DNA from 2 places in the Aliiglaciecola sp. LCG003 genome. Region 1 is predicted to be linked to the other one. Evidence: predicted binding sites of a transcription regulator. Region 1 holds the regulator's gene; the other holds the start of a gene.
What was found. Region 1 encodes sigma-54, which starts transcription at its own class of promoters, with help from an activator protein. Its sites were predicted from a motif close to GTTGGCACGNNNNTNGNNT; they were not measured.
Positions count from the first base shown of each region.

Region 2: a site for sigma-54 is predicted at 2,324-2,342, ahead of QR722_RS08860 (EF-hand domain-containing protein). Genes of this name have one in related genera too.

Region 1 covers NZ_CP128185.1:3,720,629-3,730,807, reverse strand. Annotated here, with positions in the region: gene QR722_RS16245 (HPr family phosphocarrier protein) at 1-44, opposite strand, end outside; gene rapZ (RNase adapter RapZ) at 62-907, opposite strand; gene ptsN (PTS IIA-like nitrogen regulatory protein PtsN) at 904-1,350, opposite strand; gene hpf (ribosome hibernation promoting factor) at 1,369-1,656, opposite strand; gene QR722_RS16225 (RNA polymerase factor sigma-54) at 1,683-3,158, opposite strand; gene lptB (LPS export ABC transporter ATP-binding protein) at 3,221-3,946, opposite strand; gene lptA (lipopolysaccharide transport periplasmic protein LptA) at 3,946-4,491, opposite strand; gene lptC (LPS export ABC transporter periplasmic protein LptC) at 4,478-5,038, opposite strand; gene kdsC (3-deoxy-manno-octulosonate-8-phosphatase KdsC) at 5,035-5,589, opposite strand; gene QR722_RS16200 (KpsF/GutQ family sugar-phosphate isomerase) at 5,589-6,557, opposite strand; gene QR722_RS16195 (calcium/sodium antiporter) at 6,575-7,531, opposite strand; gene mlaF (phospholipid ABC transporter ATP-binding protein MlaF) at 7,804-8,601, shown strand; gene mlaE (lipid asymmetry maintenance ABC transporter permease subunit MlaE) at 8,601-9,377, shown strand; gene mlaD (outer membrane lipid asymmetry maintenance protein MlaD) at 9,388-9,858, shown strand; gene QR722_RS16175 (MlaC/ttg2D family ABC transporter substrate-binding protein) at 9,886-10,179, shown strand, end outside.
Region 2 covers NZ_CP128185.1:2,052,930-2,063,108, forward strand. Annotated here, with positions in the region: gene QR722_RS08840 (alginate export family protein) at 35-856, shown strand; gene QR722_RS08845 (VOC family protein) at 1,003-1,350, shown strand; gene QR722_RS08850 (EF-hand domain-containing protein) at 1,445-1,651, opposite strand; gene QR722_RS08855 (EF-hand domain-containing protein) at 1,720-1,926, opposite strand; gene QR722_RS08860 (EF-hand domain-containing protein) at 2,005-2,214, opposite strand; gene QR722_RS08865 (sugar phosphorylase) at 2,539-4,317, opposite strand; gene QR722_RS08870 (glycosyltransferase family protein) at 4,321-5,544, opposite strand; gene QR722_RS08875 (HAD-IIB family hydrolase) at 5,555-6,379, opposite strand; gene QR722_RS08880 (kinase) at 6,376-7,293, opposite strand; molybdenum cofactor riboswitch at 7,544-7,717, shown strand; gene moaA (GTP 3',8-cyclase MoaA) at 7,708-8,676, shown strand; gene mobA (molybdenum cofactor guanylyltransferase) at 8,700-9,314, shown strand; gene moaB (molybdenum cofactor biosynthesis protein B) at 9,316-9,855, shown strand; gene moaC (cyclic pyranopterin monophosphate synthase MoaC) at 9,858-10,179, shown strand, end outside.

The sequences.
Region 1 (10,179 bases):
GTCGCTGCTCGGGCGTGAAGGCCGAGTTTGTTGACGATAACCATTTTCCTTTCACAACGGATCAACGGTTTAATTCTCGGTGACGGATCTGAACATCTGGATGGGACGCCCCAAAGGTCTTGGCTAAGGATTCGGCCACAAATACCGAACGATGTTGACCCCCAGTGCACCCGATAGCTACTGTCACATAACTGCGATTGTTACGTTCTAGGTGGGGCAGCCATGTGGAGATTAAGTTTTGGATTTGCCAAATAAATTTAGTCACTATAGGTTGAGAGCCAAGAAATATTTCAACCGCAGCATCAAGGCCCGTAAGATGTTTTAAATCCGGCTCCCAGTGTGGGTTGGGTAAGAAGCGGGCATCAAACACATAGTCGGCGTCTTTAGGGATCCCGTACTTAAAGCCAAATGATTCAAATACCAATACTAATCTTGAGCTCTTTTTACCTAAGATACGTTCACGAACTAATTCAGCTAGTTGATGTACCGATAATTTATCAGTATCCAGGTATAAATCGGCTCGCTCAGCGATAGGCGCTAATAGCTGTCCTTCGGCTTGAATTGCATCAGACAAAGATTTGTTCTGGCGTGAAAGAGGGTGCAGACGACGGGTTTCGCTGAATCGTTTTATCAGCATATCGTCGCTGGCATCTAGATAGACAATGGTCATATCCCAAGTGGAGGGTAAGTAGTCAAGTATCTCTACTAATTCCCCCGGGATCTTAGGTAAATTCCGTACATCGATACTGACTGCCACCTGATCGTATTCGTCCACCACTGTGTGAGTAAGGGTGGGTAGTAAGTTGACCGGAATATTATCAACACAGTAATAACCTAAATCTTCTAAGGCCCGCAGAGCGATAGACTTACCTGAGCCAGAACGGCCACTTATGATGATCAATTTCATCCAATGATTGCCTCATACAATTGCCCATCAGTCTCGCATTTTCGGAGTACTTTAAGGACTTCCTTATCACTGAGTCTAGTTGCTATGGTTGCCAAGGTTTGCAAATGCCCTTGGGCTTGTTCTTCAGGAACCAAAATGGCGAAGAAAATGTCAACCGGACAATTATCTATAGCATCAAAGGCTATAGCGGGTTTACAGGTTATTAATATGGCCAAAACCTTATCAATGCCTTGCAAACGGCCATGGGGTAACGCAATGCCATTACCAATTCCAGTGCTACCAAGTTTTTCACGACTTAACAGGCTCGTAAGTATATCGGTTTGATCAATGTCGGGCAGCTTTTGGGCTGCGAGTTGACTGATGATTTCTAATATACGCTTTTTGCTCGTCCCCTGAACTGCACAGCTTGTGCAGTCAGGAGTAAGTATGTCTCTAATTTCCATTAAGATTCAAATTTTAGGTTAATGGCGCTTAACTTTTTCCTTATGCTTGATCACCTGTCGATCAAGCTTGTCAATCAAACTATCAATAGCCGCATACATGTCGTTATGCTCAGAAGTGGCGAAAACTTCGCCTCCTGTCATGTGAACGGTTGCTTCGGCTTTTTGATTGAGTTTCTCGACATTTAGGATTACATGAACATTGTTTATATGGTCAAAATGTCGTTCTAACTTAGTAAATTTCGTGTCTACATAGTCTCGCAATGAATCTGTAATTTCTACATGATGGCCAGTAAGGTTAATTTGCATAAAGCGTCTTCCTTCTGTTGATGAGCCTACAGCAGGCTCTTGCGTTGATTAGACGGTGGGATCGAAAGAGACTCCCGATATTTTGCTATGGTCCGTCGGGCAACCTGTATACCTTGGTCAGCCAACAGTTGAGCAATTTTGCTATCGCTTAATGGTTTCGTCGTAATTTCAGACGCTACCAGCTTTTTAATCAGAGCGCGTATGGCGGTAGATGAACATTCTCCACCTGAGTCAGTCGCCACGTGGCTTGAGAAAAAGTATTTTAATTCAAAAATCCCACGGGGTGTATGCATATACTTTTGCGTAGTTACCCTTGAAATGGTTGATTCATGCATGTCGACCATTTCCGCGACGTCATTTAACACCATAGGTTTCATCATTTCCGGGCCGTGCTCGAAAAATCCAATTTGCTGTTGAACGATACAATTGGCCACTTTTAACAAGGTATCATTTCGGCTTTCAAGGCTTTTAATAAACCATTTGGCTTCTTGCATATGAGAACGGATAAATTGGCTGTCACTGGTATTTTTGGCACTACGGCTCATTGCTGCATATTGCTGATTCACGTTTAACTTGGGCAAGCTGTCTGGATTTAATTCGACTTGCCATCTGCCACTTTTTTTCATTACCGTTACATCAGGAATAACATATTCAGGCTCACCAATAAGTAATGCACTTCCAGGACGTGGATTCAATGTTTGCAACAAGCGCATGGCTTCCCGTAACTCTTCTTCTTTCAAACGCGTCTTACGCATAAGAGTACGATAATCTTTACTGCCGAGAAGTTCCGCATGCTCACCAATTAATAATTTAGCCTCAGCTAACCAAGGTGTGTCCGCTGAAAATTGATTGAGCTGAATCATTAGGCATTCTTGTGGGGAGCGAGAACCTGAGCCTATGGGATCAAACATTTGAATGCGCTTGAGTACGCATTCTACTTCGTCAAGCTCTACTTCATCATCATCGAGACTGGCTAACACCTCTTCGGTGCTCATGGTTAAATAGCCAGATTCATCAATTGAATCAATAATTGCGGTAGCGATGGCGATATCTAAATCGGAAAAATGAGTGAGGCGCATTTGCCACAACAAATGATCTTGGATGTTGTCTGTGGTTTCACCTTGAAATATTTGGTCATCATCACCACCACCACCGCTGATGGAAGCCGGAGCGGAAGACGCGCTAATGTAGTCATCCCAAGTACTATCAATGGGTAATTCGTCAGGTAAATCGTTTTTCTCTAATGCCTCATTTGTGTCCATAGTGTCGGCACTTGCAGAGATAATCTCGTCCGCTTCGTTACCATTATTTTCAGCTAATGCAGCGTCACCGCTAGGGCCATCAGAGCCTTCTTCTATCTCCAATAACGGATTAGACTCAAGCGCCTCTTGTATTTCCTGTTGGAGATCAAGGGTCGACAGTTGCAGCAATCGAATAGCCTGCTGAAGCTGCGGAGTCATTGTGAGTTGTTGGCTAAATTTTAACTGTAACGAGGGTTTCATTTATTTTTTAAGTTCTTACTCAGTTAGCCAGAAAGCTGTGGGTTAAATTCTTGATACCTTAACTATAGCTTGAATTGCTCACCAAGGTATACATCTCTCACTTGTTGATTATTTAATACTTCTTCTGCGGTGCCTGATGCGATCAGTTCACCATGACTTACTATATAGGCTTTTTCACAGACATCCAAAGTTTCCCGAACATTATGATCCGTTATTAACACCCCAATACCTCGCTCGCGCAAGTGTTGAATAATCTTTTTTATATCATTTACCGAAATAGGATCAACACCAGCAAAAGGTTCATCAAGCAGAATAAACTCGGGGGATGCAGCCAAGGCCCTGGCAATTTCAACTCGTCGTCTTTCGCCACCAGACAGGCTCATTCCTAAACTGTTTCGAATGTGGTTAATATTGAATTCATCTAACAAAGAATCGGCTTGTTCTTCTCGCTGTGTAGCGCTTAGCTCTTTGCGGGTTTGCAAAATAGCCATAATATTTTGATACACAGTAAGCTTGCGAAAGATGGACGACTCTTGAGGTAAATAACCTATACCTTCGCGGGCTCTGATATGCATGGGCTGAAAGGTCAGTTCTTTCTGATCAATCATGATCTCGCCTTTATCCAAGGGCACCAAGCCCACTATCATATAGAATGTAGTGGTTTTACCCGCGCCATTGGGACCCAACAAACCGACAATTTGTCCAGTGGACACCTCTAAGCTAACGTCGCGTACTACTTGTCTAGATTTGTACGCTTTGGCTAGATTGGTTGCTCTTAAGGTAGCCATTAAGGTTTTTTATCCTGTTCAAGTTGCTGCTCAGATTCTTTATCATCTGATTTTTTGCGTAAACTGTCCGGCTGAAAAATCGCGGTTACTCCACCTTCACCGTTGTCGCTGCTCTCTGCTACCAGTTGTTCCAGTTCCATATTAAAGATAATCGACTCACCCTTAACTAAACTACTATCCTGATTCAGCTCAGCATTTCCAGAAAGGGTTAGGGTTCTGCTACTGACTTCATATTTGATTTCATTCGCAGCGGCACTTATGGAGCCTCCATCATCAAGTTTCTGGGTATACTTGGCAGGCTCTCCTCTGGCGATGAAAATTTCTTTGCCTTCCCCTAGGCCGGCAATGACTTCTACTTCATCCGCTAAAATCTCCAACGAACCTTGAGTGATTTTGACATCTTTGCGAAAAATGGATGTTTTGGTTTTGCCATCAAAAAAATTAGATTGAGAATCGACTTTTATGGGCAGTTCAAAGTCATTTTCGTCAGCTAATGAAACTTGGCTGCTGGCGATGAAAAATATTAGTGCACTAGCGCGGAGCATATTGTGTTTGGACATGATCTTTTAACTCATATTCTTGTGTGGCTAAGTTTGCTGAAAAGCCATTGCTCATGACAACAAAATTTTTGCCGTTAATTTGTACTGGTTGATCTGACATCATGGTCTTGTCTCCCAGATTAATTTCTAAAAATTGAGTCTTGATGGTTTGGATAAATCCACTTTCGTCCAAGCTGCGGATTTCAACATCAGTTTCCAATTGAATTCGGTTGTCGTCGTACAAGGTTCCTTCTGTCGCCTCAACATGCCAAGGGTTTTGTTGATCCGCCACATATATGGTGTAACGTGGCTGACTAAAGAGTGTGAAACCTAATAACTGATAATGTTCCATCTTTAAGGCAAATACTTGGTGATTAATTTCACCAAACTCATTGTACAAAGTACTGCGCATGTTACGTGCTTGATAGTTAGGTCGCCAAGACTCTTCGTTAGTTTCATTGGTGTTTTGTGGATCTGCGCTCATCCAGCTTGGTACATAAATCAATAAGACCAACAAAAATAATAGGCCGATACTGATAGTTATTCGACTCATGTGCTACTTCCGTAGACATGATTTAACTTATTATTGGCGAACAAAATCAAATCGCACACTTCACGCACGGCCCCAGCGCCACCATAGGTACGGGTCACATACTCGGCTTGTTGACGAACATAGGGGTGGCCATTGGGTACGCTAAAAGCGACATTGCTTTCTTGGAACATGCCAATATCTCCAACGTCGTCACCAATGGAGGCTACATTTTCTTTTTTAATTCCCAAGTGGCTGATCATCTTTTTTACGGCCGATTTTTTGTTTTCTTCGCCTTGTACAATCAAGGATACACCTAAGGCGGACATTCTAGTCTCAACTATGGCAGATTCTCGGCCGGTGACAATAGCCACTTCTACACCGGTTTTTAGCATCGCTTTGATACCATAACCATCTAAAGTATTAAATGCTTTGAGCTCTTCCCCACTGTTACCCATGTAAATATTTCCATCAGAAAACACGCCATCCACGTCACATACCAGTAGTTTTACTTTACTCAGCTTACGGATAAGGTTGTTCTTTACCGGACCATACAGGGTATCAATAGTCGACATTATAGCACTCCAGCTTTGAGCAACATGTGCATATTTAGCGCACCTACAGGTAAGTTGTTGTCATCCACTGCGAACAGTGCGCTTATTCTGTGCTTTTCCATTAGATTCAATCCTTCAACTGCAAGCATATCTGCTCGGCCGGTTATACTATTAGAGGTCATGACCTGTGAGACGGCCGTCGAGTGAATATCGATTCGATTGTCCAAAATGCGGCGTAAATCACCATCAGTGAAGATACCCCTAAGTAGACCTTCATCATTAATGATGCCAGTCATACCTAGCCCTTTACTGGATATTTCCATTAGTGCGCTACTAATGGTCTGTGCTTCTTTTACTAGAGGAAGCTCACTGCCAGTATGCATAATATCTTCGATAGTAAGTAATAACCGCCTACCTAAACTTCCACCTGGATGAGACAGGGCAAAGTCCGCCGGAGTAAATCCATTAGCATCCAGCAGGGCGACCGCCAGTGCATCCCCCATGGCTAAGGTTGCGGTGGTGCTAGCGGTAGGAGCTAATCCTAACGAACAGGCCTCTTGTTCAACTTTGACACACAACACTGCATCAGAATACTTAGCTAATGCGCTGTGTTTATTATTGGTCATGGAAATAATTGGAATTTTAAGCCGCTTGACGACAGGTAACAGATTCAACAACTCAACGGTTTCACCAGAATTAGAAATGGCCAGTAAAATGTCGCGTTCACTAATCATGCCCAAATCGCCATGGTTAGCTTCGCCAGGATGCATGAAAAATGCCGGTGTACCTGTGCTAGCCAACGTAGCTGCTATCTTTTTGCCGATATGTCCAGATTTCCCCATCCCACAAACGACTACTTTGCCGGTGCAGTTAAGCAGTAATTCACAGGCTTTGTCAAAGCTGCTATCGATATATTGTTGCAGCTGCAAAATAGCCTGAGATTCAATCTCAAGCACCTTAATCGCTGACAGTCTAAACGGTGAAGACATACTTAGTTTCACTTAATTTAGTAGAATAAAAAGGCGCAATAGGCGAAATAGCACAATATTAGTGCCACACCTTCCCATCGGTTGATTCGTCTGGTGCCACGAAGATTGAAACTAAAGGCTATCATCAGACTCGTGATGAATAACATCGCATAGACATCTCGGCTAGCGACGTTTTCATCAATGAAACCAGGGGCAAATAACCCTGGCATGGCTAGTACGGCTAACAAATTAAAAATATTCGAACCTATGATGTTACCCAAGGCTAAATCATCTTCGCCTTTCAATACCCCGGCTATACTTGCTGCAAGCTCCGGTAAACTTGTTCCCAGCGCTATTATTGTCAAACCTATTACCAGCTCGCTCATACCGAAGAAGCGAGCAATCTCTACCGCTGAGCCGACCATAAAGTGCGCACTGACAGGTAATAAAATCAGTCCAATTATCACCCAAAAAATAGCTTTAGAGGCAGGTACGCCAATGGGAATTTCGTCTTCTGTTTCTGCTTGCAGTGGATCATCTTTTTCCACATTCATAGAGATAAGGGTTAACCCTCCTATGCTGACGAAAAATAATATGATTAGGATGACACCTTCATTGAAGCTCAGGTAATTATCTGACAAGAAATACATGGCTAATAAGGTCACGGCCAATAGCACCGGCATTTCACGCCGTACAGTAGTTGATGAAACAATTAGAGGTTTGAGCAGTGCGGTTAGTCCAAGGACTAAAGCCACGTTGGTAATATTAGACCCTATGGCATTACCCACAGCGGTATCTGGATTATTGGCCAGTGATGCAGTGGCTGAAACTACAATTTCTGGTGCGGACGAGCCCATGGCAACTATGGTCAAACCAATTACCATAGAAGATACACCGATATTTTTGGCCAGTGCTGAGGCACCAAATACAAATCTGTCAGCACTCCAACTAAGTACAGCCAAACCGGCAATAAAAATAGCTACTTCTGTTATCACTTCATCAATTCTTTGGAAAACAATGGTATGATTATCTCAAAATTCACAGGTATTTCCTATTGCGCTGTTCAATATTATTTAATTCATAATATTGTGATCAATTTTGTCAAAATCAAGCTACAAATTCTTACGATTTTTTTTATTATATTTTGTTACCTTTAGTTTTAGTTACTTACCCTTGAAAAAGGGTAAAATGGCCTCAAATCGGACGGCTCGTTGAAACATAAAGTGTAATTAGCGTGTCTACTACCCAAGGCATCTCGGAGTTTCTAGTGAAAAATGTGATTGAAATAGAGAGTTTGACCTTTAAAAGAGGAGAACGCGTTATTTACGACGATATTTCCTTGCAGATCCCAAAAGGTAAAACAACCGCCATAATGGGACCAAGTGGAATTGGTAAGACGACCTTGTTGAGATTAATTGGTGGTCAATTGAGACCAACCCATGGAGATATCAAATTTCATGGTGAATCCATACCTGGGATGTCACGTAATAGATTATTCAAGGTGCGACGTCAGATGAGTATGCTATTTCAAAGTGGTGCTTTGTTCACTGAAATGAGTGTATTTGACAACATCGCTTATCCATTACGTGAGCACACAAAATTATCCGAAGATTTAATCAACACAATAGTGTTGTTAAAATTGCAAGCGGTTGGTTTACGCGGAGCTGCGAAGTTAATGCCCAGCGAGTTGTCTGGTGGCATGGCGAGGCGAGCTGCATTAGCCCGCGCAATTGCCCTTGACCCAGAATTGATTATGTACGATGAACCTTTTGCCGGTCAGGACCCTATTTCTATGGGGGTATTGGTTAAGCTGATTAAACAACTGAACAATGCATTGAATCTTACCAGTGTGGTTGTGACCCATGATGTTAAAGAAGTGATGAGCATTGCTGATTACGTTTATATAATGGCAGAAAAGAAAATCATTGGGTCAGGTACACCAGATGAAATTCGTCACAGCGACTCAGCACTCGTCCAACAATTTTTACGTGGTGAAGCTGATGGTCCAGTGCCATTTCATTTTCCAGCAGACTCCCTCGAACATGAATTTATGGGATTAAATTAATGGATTGGTTAGCAAATCTGGGGCGCTCGGCATTAGATAAATTTGCCGCTAATGGCCGTGCAACTAACGTGCTAATTGGTGCAGTTATCGCTGTTCCGCAATTGAAAAATGTTTCTTTGACGATCAAACAACTGTATGTGGTTGGTGTGCAGTCACTATCTATAATTGTGGTGTCTGGTTTGTTCATTGGTATGGTAATGGCTCTGCAAGGTTATACCATATTAGTTGATTACGGTGCGGAAGGTAGTCTCGGACCTATGGTGGCATTGTCGATTCTGCGGGAATTGGGGCCGGTGGTGACCGCTTTGTTGTTTGCCGGTCGCGCTGGTTCAGCACTAACCGCAGAAATAGGCCTGATGAAGGCAACCGAGCAACTTAGTAGCTTGGAAATGATGGCGGTTGACCCTTTGCGGCGTATTGTGGCACCGCGTCTGTGGGCTGGAATATTGTCGATGCCTATGTTGGGGCTGATATTCAGTGCAGTAGGTATTATTGGCGGGCATCTTGTTGGCGTAGAGTGGCTAGGTGTTGACAGTGGAAGCTATTGGTCGATTATGCAATCCACAGTCGAATGGAAAGCGGATGTGATGAACGGTGTGATTAAAAGTATCGTATTTGCATTTGTTATTACCTGGATAGCAATTTTTAAAGGATATGATTCAGTTCCTACATCGGAAGGTATCAGTGCGGCTACAACCCAAACAGTAGTGTATTCGTCGCTCGCTGTGCTTGGTTTAGATTTTGTATTAACAGCAATCATGTTTGGAATAGAGTGAGGATAGGGGCATGACATCAAGGAAAATTGAAATATATGTGGGATTGTTTGTTGCTCTGGCTATCGCTGCAACATTAATGCTGGCGTTAAAAGTCGCCAGCCAAGGATCCGTAGGACAAGGCGATACGTATAACTTGTATGCCAAATTTGACAACATCGGCGGTCTAAAGGTGCGCTCATCAGTGAAAGTTGGCGGAGTCACCATAGGACGAGTTGAAGATATCCAGTTGGACCCAGAGGATTTTACCCCGGTAGTAACCTTAAGCATTTCGAAACAATATAATGCCTTTCCAGAAACAAGTTCAGTGTCGATTTTGACCTCAGGTTTGTTAGGTGAGCAATATATTGGCTTTCAGCCGGGCTTTTCAATCGACGACATCGAAAATTTAGCCGAAGGTGATTATATCGCAGATACAAAATCAGCCTTGGTACTTGAAGATTTAATCGGACAATTTTTATTTAGTCGTGATAGCACCCAATAGGCTGCTCAGGACCCGTTAGGACTTATTATGAATAAACCATTTTTAGTTAAAATAGCAGCGCTAGTTCTAGTATTAGCGACTTCAGCTTCAACTGCTTTTGCAAAGGAGATCAGTAAAGACGATCCCTATGCGATGGTGCAAGATGTGGCAACGATTACCTTTGAACGAATTAAAAATGATCAAGCAAAGATAAAAGCGGATCCAGATGTGCTGCGCAATATAGTAAAAGAAGAATTGCTGCCTTATGTAGATTATAAGTTTTCGGCTTATAAAGTGCTGGGCAAATACGTGACCAAAGCACCTAAAGAGCAGTTGCAAGAG
Region 2 (10,179 bases), 1.7 Mb from region 1:
TAACCGGATTGTAATGGGGCAGGGAAACTACAGTTTGCCTGTAACAAGCTATCAGGCTGGTGAATATTCAGTAGTCTCCGATCCTGATTTTACCGCGCTCGATCAGGCTTTTATTCGTTATGCTAATGAAAAGCTAGATATTAAATTGGGTCGCCAAGTTATCACCTTTGAGAATCATCGATTTTTAGGTCACGTTGGATGGCAACAAGTCAGACAGACCTTTGATGGGCTCACGGTGAATTATGCTCCTGTTGAGCAACTTGCTATCAAATATGCCTATTTAACAAAACGGAGAATTTTTGCCCAACAAACAGATCTAGATGCTAAAGACCAGGTATTAAACCTTAGTTATTCATCTTCCGTTGGAAATTTAACCGCTTATAGTTATTTGCTAGAGATTAAACAACAAGCAAAGAACAAATTGGATACCTATAGCCTGCGCTTTTCGGGTCAACAAGCAGTTGAGCAGATAACTCTGCTTTACGCCTTTGAATATGCAAGCCAGCATAACCACACAGATATATCTGATTATGATGCTAAGTACTTTTTTGCTGAAACAGGCTTGCTATTCAATGGAGTCACCGCAAAATTGGCCTATGAAATACTCGGTTCTGACAATGGTGAGTTCGGCTTTCAAACACCTTTGGCAACATTGCATAAATTTAATGGTTGTTCAGATCAATTTTTAATGACGCCCTCGCAAGGACTAAAGGACATCTATTTAAGTTTATCTATGCCTATATTAGGAGGTACGGCCGTGGTTGTATATCATGACTTTTCCGCAGATGACGGTGTTACCGGCGCCGAGGATTTTGCTAGTGAAGTGGATTTGCAGTTCACCCGTAAGTTTAGTTAGCATTATAGCCTGGGTGTAAAGTGGCCGCTTATTCTGCGCAGGATACAAAAGTAGATACCAACAAACTTTGGTTGTGTTTTGCTGCTTCCTTTTAATCAGACGCTGATATACTTTGTGTTAACAGCAAAGTCACCATTAGGGCTCAAATGACTATTCAAATTAACTATATCGAAATACCCGTTAAAGATATCCAAAAAAGTAGAGTGTTCTTTAACCAAGTGTTTGGCTGGACTTTCGTTGAATATGGCGAGGAATATCTAGCGATTGAAAATGCCGGTGTAGCTGGGGGCCTATATTTGGCTGATACAACGGTTGCAACTGCTAGCGGTTCAGTTTTGGTGGTGATGTACACAGATAAGTTAGAACAGCTTGGTGAAACGATAGAGCAAAATGGCGGTACGATCACCAAGCCTATTTTCTCTTTTCCTGGCGGCCGACGTTTCCACTTTGTGGATTTAAACAATAATGAATATGCTGTCTGGAGTGATAAATAACAGCGAGAAACTAAACTATCTGTTTGTGTATATGGAATGCACCCGCCATCGGGGGGTGCATAATCCTGATACGTTCTGCTTGTTGCAATTAGTGTTAATGTTCTGATAACTCACGGGGTGTCAAGTAGCCATCGTGGTCAATATCCAATTCGGCAAAAGCTGCCGCGAGTTCAGGATCACTTGCTACCTCATCTGCACTGATACGACCATCGTTATTCATATCCAGCGCCATGAATCTATCATCTTGTGCCAGCGCAGAGGCGGCCAACACTAATGTACTAAATAAGATAAGGGTTTTCATATTGCTTTCTCCAAATAAAGTGAAAAGCTAAAGTTAGGATTAGGTGTAGATAGGGACAACAGTAGCGCTTAATTTGACAATTCTTGAGCCGTTAAATAACCGTCTTTATTTACGTCCAGCTCAGCAAAAACAGCTGATAGAGTGGGGTCACTTGCCGCTTCCTCAATACTAATACGACCGTCCACATCCAAATCTAAAGCCTTAATAGGATCATTTTGCGCCATCGCAGGGCTGACATCAAAGGCTAACATACTAATTAAAATTATTTTTTTCATGACACATTCTCCAAAAGTTTTTGAAAGTGCTCCCTTGCCTTAATAGCAAGAGAGCAGAATTGATGATGTCGTTACAGATTAGTGCTCAGCTAATTCGCTAGGACTAAGATAACCATCTTTATTAGTGTCTAGTTGAGAGAATTTAGCCGACAATTCTGCATCACTTACCGCTTCTTCGACGCTTATACGGCCATCCATATCCACATCCAGTGAGGCAATTTTATCTTCCTGTGCCATGACTGAGGTGGCTGAAAAGATTAGTGTACTAAGTAAAATTAACTTTTTCATATTTGATTCTCCGATACAGTTTTAAACAATTGCTATTGGTACATTGTTTGAAGGCTAGTTATTTACCTTCTATTATTTGCAGCAACTTTATTGCTACATACAAGGGTCATATCACTTACTGTGCCAAAATTATAAATTATATGTATAACAATGACTTATGTCAGGTGGCAGAAGCAAGCGGGGAGGGGAGTTGAAATTAGCTATGGAAATAGTCGATTTTTGTGTTCAATAGCAGACACTTAATTTGTGTGCTTTATAAAAATTATGCAAAATCAGATGCTTAGTATGATGCGAAAAGGCAACTAAGCCTAATCGCCAGTGCTGTTAGAGTAATTTTGAGCCGTTATCACCGGCCAAATTACTCAGCCAAATTGTTTGATAAGGGTATAATTCAATAAACTGCTGTTCTAGTAAGACTTGTGTATTTTGTATTAGGTCCCACCAGCAATCCGTACCGATAAGATTGATGTCGGAAAGGTATATGTTCTGGGGTTCATCACTTATATTACTAATGCAAAAAATACTTTGTCTACGATCCATACTTTGACGCCAAAAGCCAAATAGATGCTGGCCCAGTTGCAGAGTGAACTGAGTCGCATTGGGATGGAAAGCTTTTTGTTTGATACGTATATCTAATAAATGGGTCAAGCGATTCAGTGCTTTGCAATGTTGGCTCGACTTGTTGGCTAACTCATTACTAAGGTGAGTTAAATTCCAGCGATGACGGTTTATGGAACGATTTTGACTGGTATTTTTAACTTTTTCATAATCATTACCAGTTGCCAATAAACTGTGAATATAGATACCCGGAACACCCTCCAAAGCAAACATAATTTCATGGGCACAAATAAAGCGCTCAAATCCCCATTTATCAGGGCCCTTGGTGGTGCCCTGTAAAGCATCAAACAGTGTGATATTGATTTCATAAGGTTTTTGGATCCCCGTCTCGGTTACGCGCCAGGAGACCAAGCCACCAAAACTTTGCATAGTGTTAAGTAAGGTATTCAGCTCTTGTTCGTCAAGTAAGCCCTCAGCGGGTCGCAAACCAATCCCGTCATGTGATGCAATAAAATTGAAGTAAAATGTTCCGTTTTGCGCCGGAGGCATGCTCATTAACCAATTTTTCAAATAGTTACAATCACCCGTTACTAAGGTGTTAACCAAAAGTGGCGGCAGTGAAAAGTTATAAATGGCATGGGCTTCATTGGCGTTACCTAGGTAGGTTAGATTTTCTCTGTTTGGAATATTGGTTTCTGTGATGATAACGGCATCATGTCTGGCGTATTCTATTAGTGTCCTCAATAACCGAACCACTTCGTGGGTTTTCTCAAGGTTAATACAGCGAGTAGCGGATTCTTTCCATAGAAATGCGACTGCATCCAAGCGAAAAATGCTGACTCCGTTGTCTAGATATTGGCGTATAATGGCTACAAAAGCAGCCAGTACATTTGGATTGGTAAAGTCAAAATCAACTTGGTCATGGCTGAAAGTACACCAAACCTTTTTCGTTCCTGATATCGTTTCGGTGATTCGGAGTAATTCAGAGGTTCTTGGCCGAACCACATCAGAAATATCGAATTCATCAGTGACAGTAAAGAAGTAATCGTGCCCTGGTCCTTCTGCTTTGATAAAATTTTCAAACCAGATACTACGAGCAGAGCAGTGATTAATTACCAAGTCTGACATCATTCGATAATCCTTGGCAATGTTTTGAATATGGGACCAATCACCTAAGGCTTCATTGACCACAGAGTAATCCATCACCGAAAACCCGTCATCAGAACTGTAGGGGAAAAAGGGCAGAATATGCACGCTATTAATAGCTTGCTGACAATGTTGATCTAAAAAGCCCAGCAATGTCGACAGCGGCTTTTCTCCCTCATGCTCGATACTATCCCCATAAGTAATTAACACTATATCTTGCTCTGACCAATGATTTTGATGAGGCTTAGGTACATTAAGACTATCCTCGTCATTCACGCGCATAGTATCAATTAAGTGTTGGGTGATTTTTGCTACAGGGTCGGGTAATTCAATACCATCGTAGATAACTAACAGGTGATGTTGAACTTTCTCGATTAACAAAGTCAGTGCGTCGCTCATAGGTTACCCTCTGTATTCTAAATAGTCTTGTTCCACCGCATCTTTTAACCGATCCAAAATATCAGGCACCGCGCTGACAACTCGGTTCCAGCTTGGAATAAAGGGGGTTTCCATAGGGTTATCTAAAAAGCTTTGACCGGCTTTCATTATATTCTGGGCAAACATCTCAACGGCTTTTTCTTCGCTGTGAATATCCAGCACTAAACCATTCATTATGGCATCGTTATGATAGGTTTCGATGAAATCTAGTGCGATCCTAAAATAGGTTGCTTTGAGTGTTCTAAATGATTCAGTTGTAAAGGTGAAGCCTTGAGTGGCAAGTTTGCGAAATAGTGCTTTGGTGATGTCAATTGACATCTTCGACAGTCCACCTTGGTCATTGTGTAATGACAAATCTTGGTGTTTATGATCGTAGTTTTCGGCAATATCAACTTGGCACAATCTATTGTGTGAATAATTGCGATGCATTTCTGACAATACCCCAATCTCTAATCCCCAATCGCTGGGAATGCGAATATCATTTAGGACGTCGCGGCGAAATGAAAATTCTCCTGCTAGGGGATAACGGAAACTGTCCATGAATTCCAAATACTCATTGTTGCCAACGGTTCTTTTTAAGGCTCGCAGCAGCGGCGTAACCAATAATCTTGAGACTCTACCATTTATTTTTCCATCGGCCACTCGGGCATAATACCCCTTACAAAATTCATAATTAAATTGTGGATTGGCTACCGGATAAATTAGTTTGGCTAATAAACTGCGGTCATAGGTCAGAATGTCACAGTCATGCAGTGCAACGGATTCGGAGCGACCGGTGGATAGAATATAGCCCATGCAATACCAAACATTTCTTCCCTTACCCATTTCTTTCGGGGCTAACCCCATTTCAGCCAACTCAGCATCGATAGCCTTTAACCGTGGCCCATCATTCCACAAGATTCGGTGATGTTGGGGTAACTTTTGAAAAAACTTCAATGCATGTTTAAATTGTGATTCATCAGCCCGATCCAGACCTATAACAATCTCATTCAAGTAGGGTACATGTTGTATGTTATCGACTATATTGGGCATCGCTATCCCTTCTAATTCAGAGAATAAGGAAGGGAGTAACAGTCCTAGTGGGCGTTTTTTTGAAAATTTAACCAACTCATTTTCAATCTCTTCGATAGGACGTTTCGCTAAATTGTGTAATGTAGTGGTAATGCCATTTTGATAGAAATCGGCCATATATCGTCTCCTAAAGAGGTGTATTTAAAATATGTTGAATGGCTTGGGACCAACCCTCGGGCCCTTCTAAGCTAGTAGTAATTACATTTTTAGTTTTGTGTAATTGAGGTAGAGGGTTGGTGGGTGACTTGATCCTGACTGAAATCGTCGCTGCATCAAGCATATCTGCATCATTTTGCCCATCTCCTAGTGCTATTGAAATAAACGAATGACTTGGATATTGACGCTCGAACTCTCGAACTAACCACTCAAGTGCACTGCCTTTATTGGACTCACCTGAGATATGGATGAAGCGTCCTCCTATCAGAGGTCTAGCCCCTATGTTTCGAAGGCTTTCGATAAAGTCATGTTTTTGCTGTTCATTGCCAAGCCATAAAACAGGTTCGCCATACTGACGGTTAGCCGCGCGCTGTGCTTCTGGCTCAGATAGGCCTGTGTTGGCCATGATTTGTGCAATGCTCATCTGGGAAAAGTGCGTAAATTGTCCTTCGAAGTCAGCTTTGACACTGTTTAGCAAACTTAACCAATGACTCTTGCGTGAGGTGAATTGCTTAACCCAATGATTATTTAGCCATTGAGTATCGGATGGTTTCTTAGCAAAAAAGCCATGGGGAATATGAATGGCCGCGCCATTTTCTACTATGAAAGGGCCGGTTAGACCTATGTTCTGCCGTAAATCGATAAGCTCATCAAAGGTTTTGCTGGTATTGGGGATCACCGGTATATTTAAATCATGGAGATGGGCAAGGGTTTTGACTGCGGGTTCAAAGCTGTAGGAATTATGGTCTAGAAGAGTTCCATCCATGTCGGTAAAAACGATGTACTGCTTTTTCATGACTTAGTGATTACCTTATTGATTTGGCGGTTATTATCTAATCTAAACGTTAGATCACAATGTTGTGCTAATGTGCTTAGAGCGTGTTCAGTCAAACGTTGGTAATGGGCAATAAATCGCTCTATTTGCACATCATCCATCAAACCCTTTAAGGCTTGGTTATCGCTACATTGGGGTAGCAGTGCCTGCTTGAGTCGGTGCTCTTGTTCTATTCGCCAGCCTAAAACATTCTGAAACGACGGGGCTTTGAGCATCACCCACATATCCATATAGGCATACAATGGTCGATATTCTTGTTTCAATTGACGGTTAACGAATGAGCGCCAAACGCCCATAGGATCATCGTTTTCTTCTAATTTATTGATCGGCAAGCGCAGAGCATCAATACTTTGAGGCTCTATACCCCAACACCATCCTTCCATGAGTGCAATGTCCACAGGTCGTTCAACCTTAGGCCACAAATCAAATGGAACTGGATTGTCAGTTGCTTTATTAAACTGGGGCAGGGTGTAGTCAAAAGCTTGTTCGACAATTTTATCAAACAGGCGTTTGATTAATACGGTGTTGTGGGTCCCAGGTACACCGCGCGTGGCTAATAGGGGATGAATTTTTATCGACAAGGCCAGTCTTTCGCTGCTGGAATAGTAAAAGTCGTCTAATGAGATAGAGATAACATTGAGCTCGGTTCGCGTCGATAAATAGAATTTGATAAAAGCACTAAGTGTGGATTTACCTGAGCCCTGGCAACCATTTATACCCACAAAAATGGGTCTTTTTGCACCGCGATGGTGCGTTGCTATATTTTCTATCAGGGGTATGAACCATTTTGACGCAGTCATCTCAAAAGACGCTGGCAATGCGTGTAACTTACAGAAATCACTTATTAGCTGTCTATCGCCAGTTTTATATTGCAATGACTCTATCCTTATCTGTCAATAATGAATTAAACAGTGAGTAGCGGTACTGGTTCAGTTACAACATTTATGCCAATAGATAAAAAATAGTCCTGTTGCGCCATTTTAGATAGGCCACTAAGGTAAGATTTAAAAAAGATAAGTTTGAGCAAAGGGTTGCCTTTCTTCCGTGATATGAGGTTAAATGCTTTTGAAACTATTTAAGATTAAGTGTGACTAAATTGAGTAGGAGTATTATCAAATAATTAATTTAAAAATATGACTCCGAGCCTTACCTGCTAAGTTCTCATATTAGGGAATATGTATGTCTGGCCGCGATGGATATCACATCGCCAGGGTAAATGTAGAAATGTGTTTGCCTCCCGTTACCTGTTCGGCAATTCGGTCGAAGATGGCTTTGGAAAGGTGTTAATTGTGTTAGAAGATAAATTTGGCAGACGCTTCCATTATTTGCGCCTGTCCATTACCGATGTATGTAATTTTAAGTGCGACTATTGTCTCCCTGATGGTTATCAATGCGAGTCGGAGCGTGATTTTCTGTCGGTGAGTGAAATTAAGCGCATAGTAAATGGTTTTGCTGCTTTAGGGACGAGTAAAATCCGCATCACAGGAGGAGAGCCATCTCTACGCAAAGACCTGCCTGAGATCATTCGCCTATGTGCTGACACGCAAGGGATTGCAAAAGTTGCCATCACCACCAATGGTTTCAAGTTAGACCAGCATATTAGTACTTGGGTAGACGCAGGATTAACCGCACTTAATGTGAGTATCGATAGCTTTGATCCCAGAATGTTTGAGCGAATTACAGGCCACGATAAATTGGACGTTATTTTGTCCGGCATTGAACAAGCGGTTTCCCTTGGTATAGAGGTTAAAGTCAACGCGGTTTTGATGCGCCAGTATAACGCCAATGATTTATCTCAATTTTTGCAGTGGGTCAAAGATAAACCTGTTACCTTTCGTTTGATTGAGCTGATGCAAACAGGAGATAACCTTTCGTTCTTTAATCAGAACCATGTAGCTGGGGAGCCGATTAAGCAGCAATTGCTTGCTCAAGGCTGGACCCAAGTAGTAAAAGATAAAGCCGCAGGTCCTGCACAAGAATTCTTTCATCCGGACTTTGTTGGAAAGATAGGCTTGATAATGCCCTATGGCAAAGATTTTTGTGCTAGTTGCAATAGATTGCGAATAAGTGCCTTAGGTAAATTACATCTTTGCTTGTTTGCCGATCAAGGTCTTGATATTCGACCATTTCTGGACGCTAGCAGCAGTGAGTCATTGGTGGCAGCATTAACATCAATGCTAACCAATAAGGAAGCGACCCATTGGTTAGACAAAGGTTATACCGGAGGCACTAAACATTTGGCCATGCTTGGAGGCTGATGGTGAAGCATGCAATCACTAGCGTGAACCAATCACATATGACTCCCCCTCTAGCCAATGTATTAGGGCTAGTAATGGCAGGAGGCCAATCTAGCAGAATGGGGCAGGATAAAGCGGCCTTATCGAAAGATGGACTGACCTTGCTAGAACGAGCGAAACTAGTACTGAAACGGGCAAATGTTAGTGAAATAATAGTCAGCGCTAATGACATAGACGGCGCTTGCAAGGATATAGTGCCAAACAAAGGCCCCTTGGGAGCAATATGGTCGGTGTTGAATCATCAAATAATTACTAATCAATCTGTTATGCTCATCGTTCCCGTAGACATGCCATTGTTATCGCCGGAAAGTTTAGAATATCTTTATAACAAAAGCCTTGCGTGCCAAAACACCTGCTATTTTGAAGCCTCTTTTTTACCCCTGTGTCTTGTTATTAATGATGCTTTGTATTCTAAGCTAGAGCAGTCTATACAAAGTGAAGACCGTTCGCTGCGCGCTCTACTGCATGCATTGGGCGCTGATAAGTTAGTAATGCCGACGTGGCTGGCAAAGGGGGATGAGTTTTTTAATCTAAATACACCGGAGCAGTGGCAACGGTTTAGCCTCGAAATGCAAAACAATCCTGAAAAGAGGAATTAACATGCCTGCAAATGTAGAATTTCAGCCGCTAAATATTGCGGTGCTTACCGTATCAGACAGCCGTGATGAAGAGTCAGATACCTCGGGTCGTTTCTTAGTCACTGCAGCCCAAAGATCAGGCCATAACCTAGTTGAAAAGCGTATCGTGAAAGACGACAAATATGCTTTAAGGGCTGTGGTTTCAGGGTGGATAGACAGCCCCAATGTGCAAGTTGTGTTGTGCACTGGTGGTACAGGATTTACTCAGCGAGATATGACCCCAGAAGCATTGTCTGTGTTATTTGATAAAAATATAGAAGGCTTTGGTGAGTTATTCAGGGCAATTTCATATCAAGAAATTGGCACCTCTGCAGTTCAATCTCGTGCGCTAGCGGGTATGGCCAATAAAACCGCTATCTTTTGTTTACCTGGTTCAACAGGTGCATGTAAAACCGCCTGGACTGGGATTTTACAACAACAGTTAGATAGTACCCATAAGCCCTGTAATTTTGTGATGCATTTGAAAAGCAGTGGTACAGATTTTTGTCAAAGTAGGGGATAACAATGGCCGATGATAAAAAACTGAGTCATATCGATGAGCAAGGGCAAGCTAACATGGTTGATGTGACTGAAAAAGTGGTCAGTCAGCGACAAGCAGTGGCGGTGGGATTTGTAAAAATGCAAGCCCATACTTTAGACATGATCACCACTGGGCGTCATGCCAAGGGCGATGTCTTTGCCGTAGCCCGCATAGCCGGTATACAAGGGGCTAAGAGATGCTCTGAGCTTATCCCTTTATGTCATCCACTAATGTTAACCAAGGTAAACGTTGAATTTAGCCCGGATCCCGAACACAACAAAGTACATATCAAAAGCCTATGTAAAC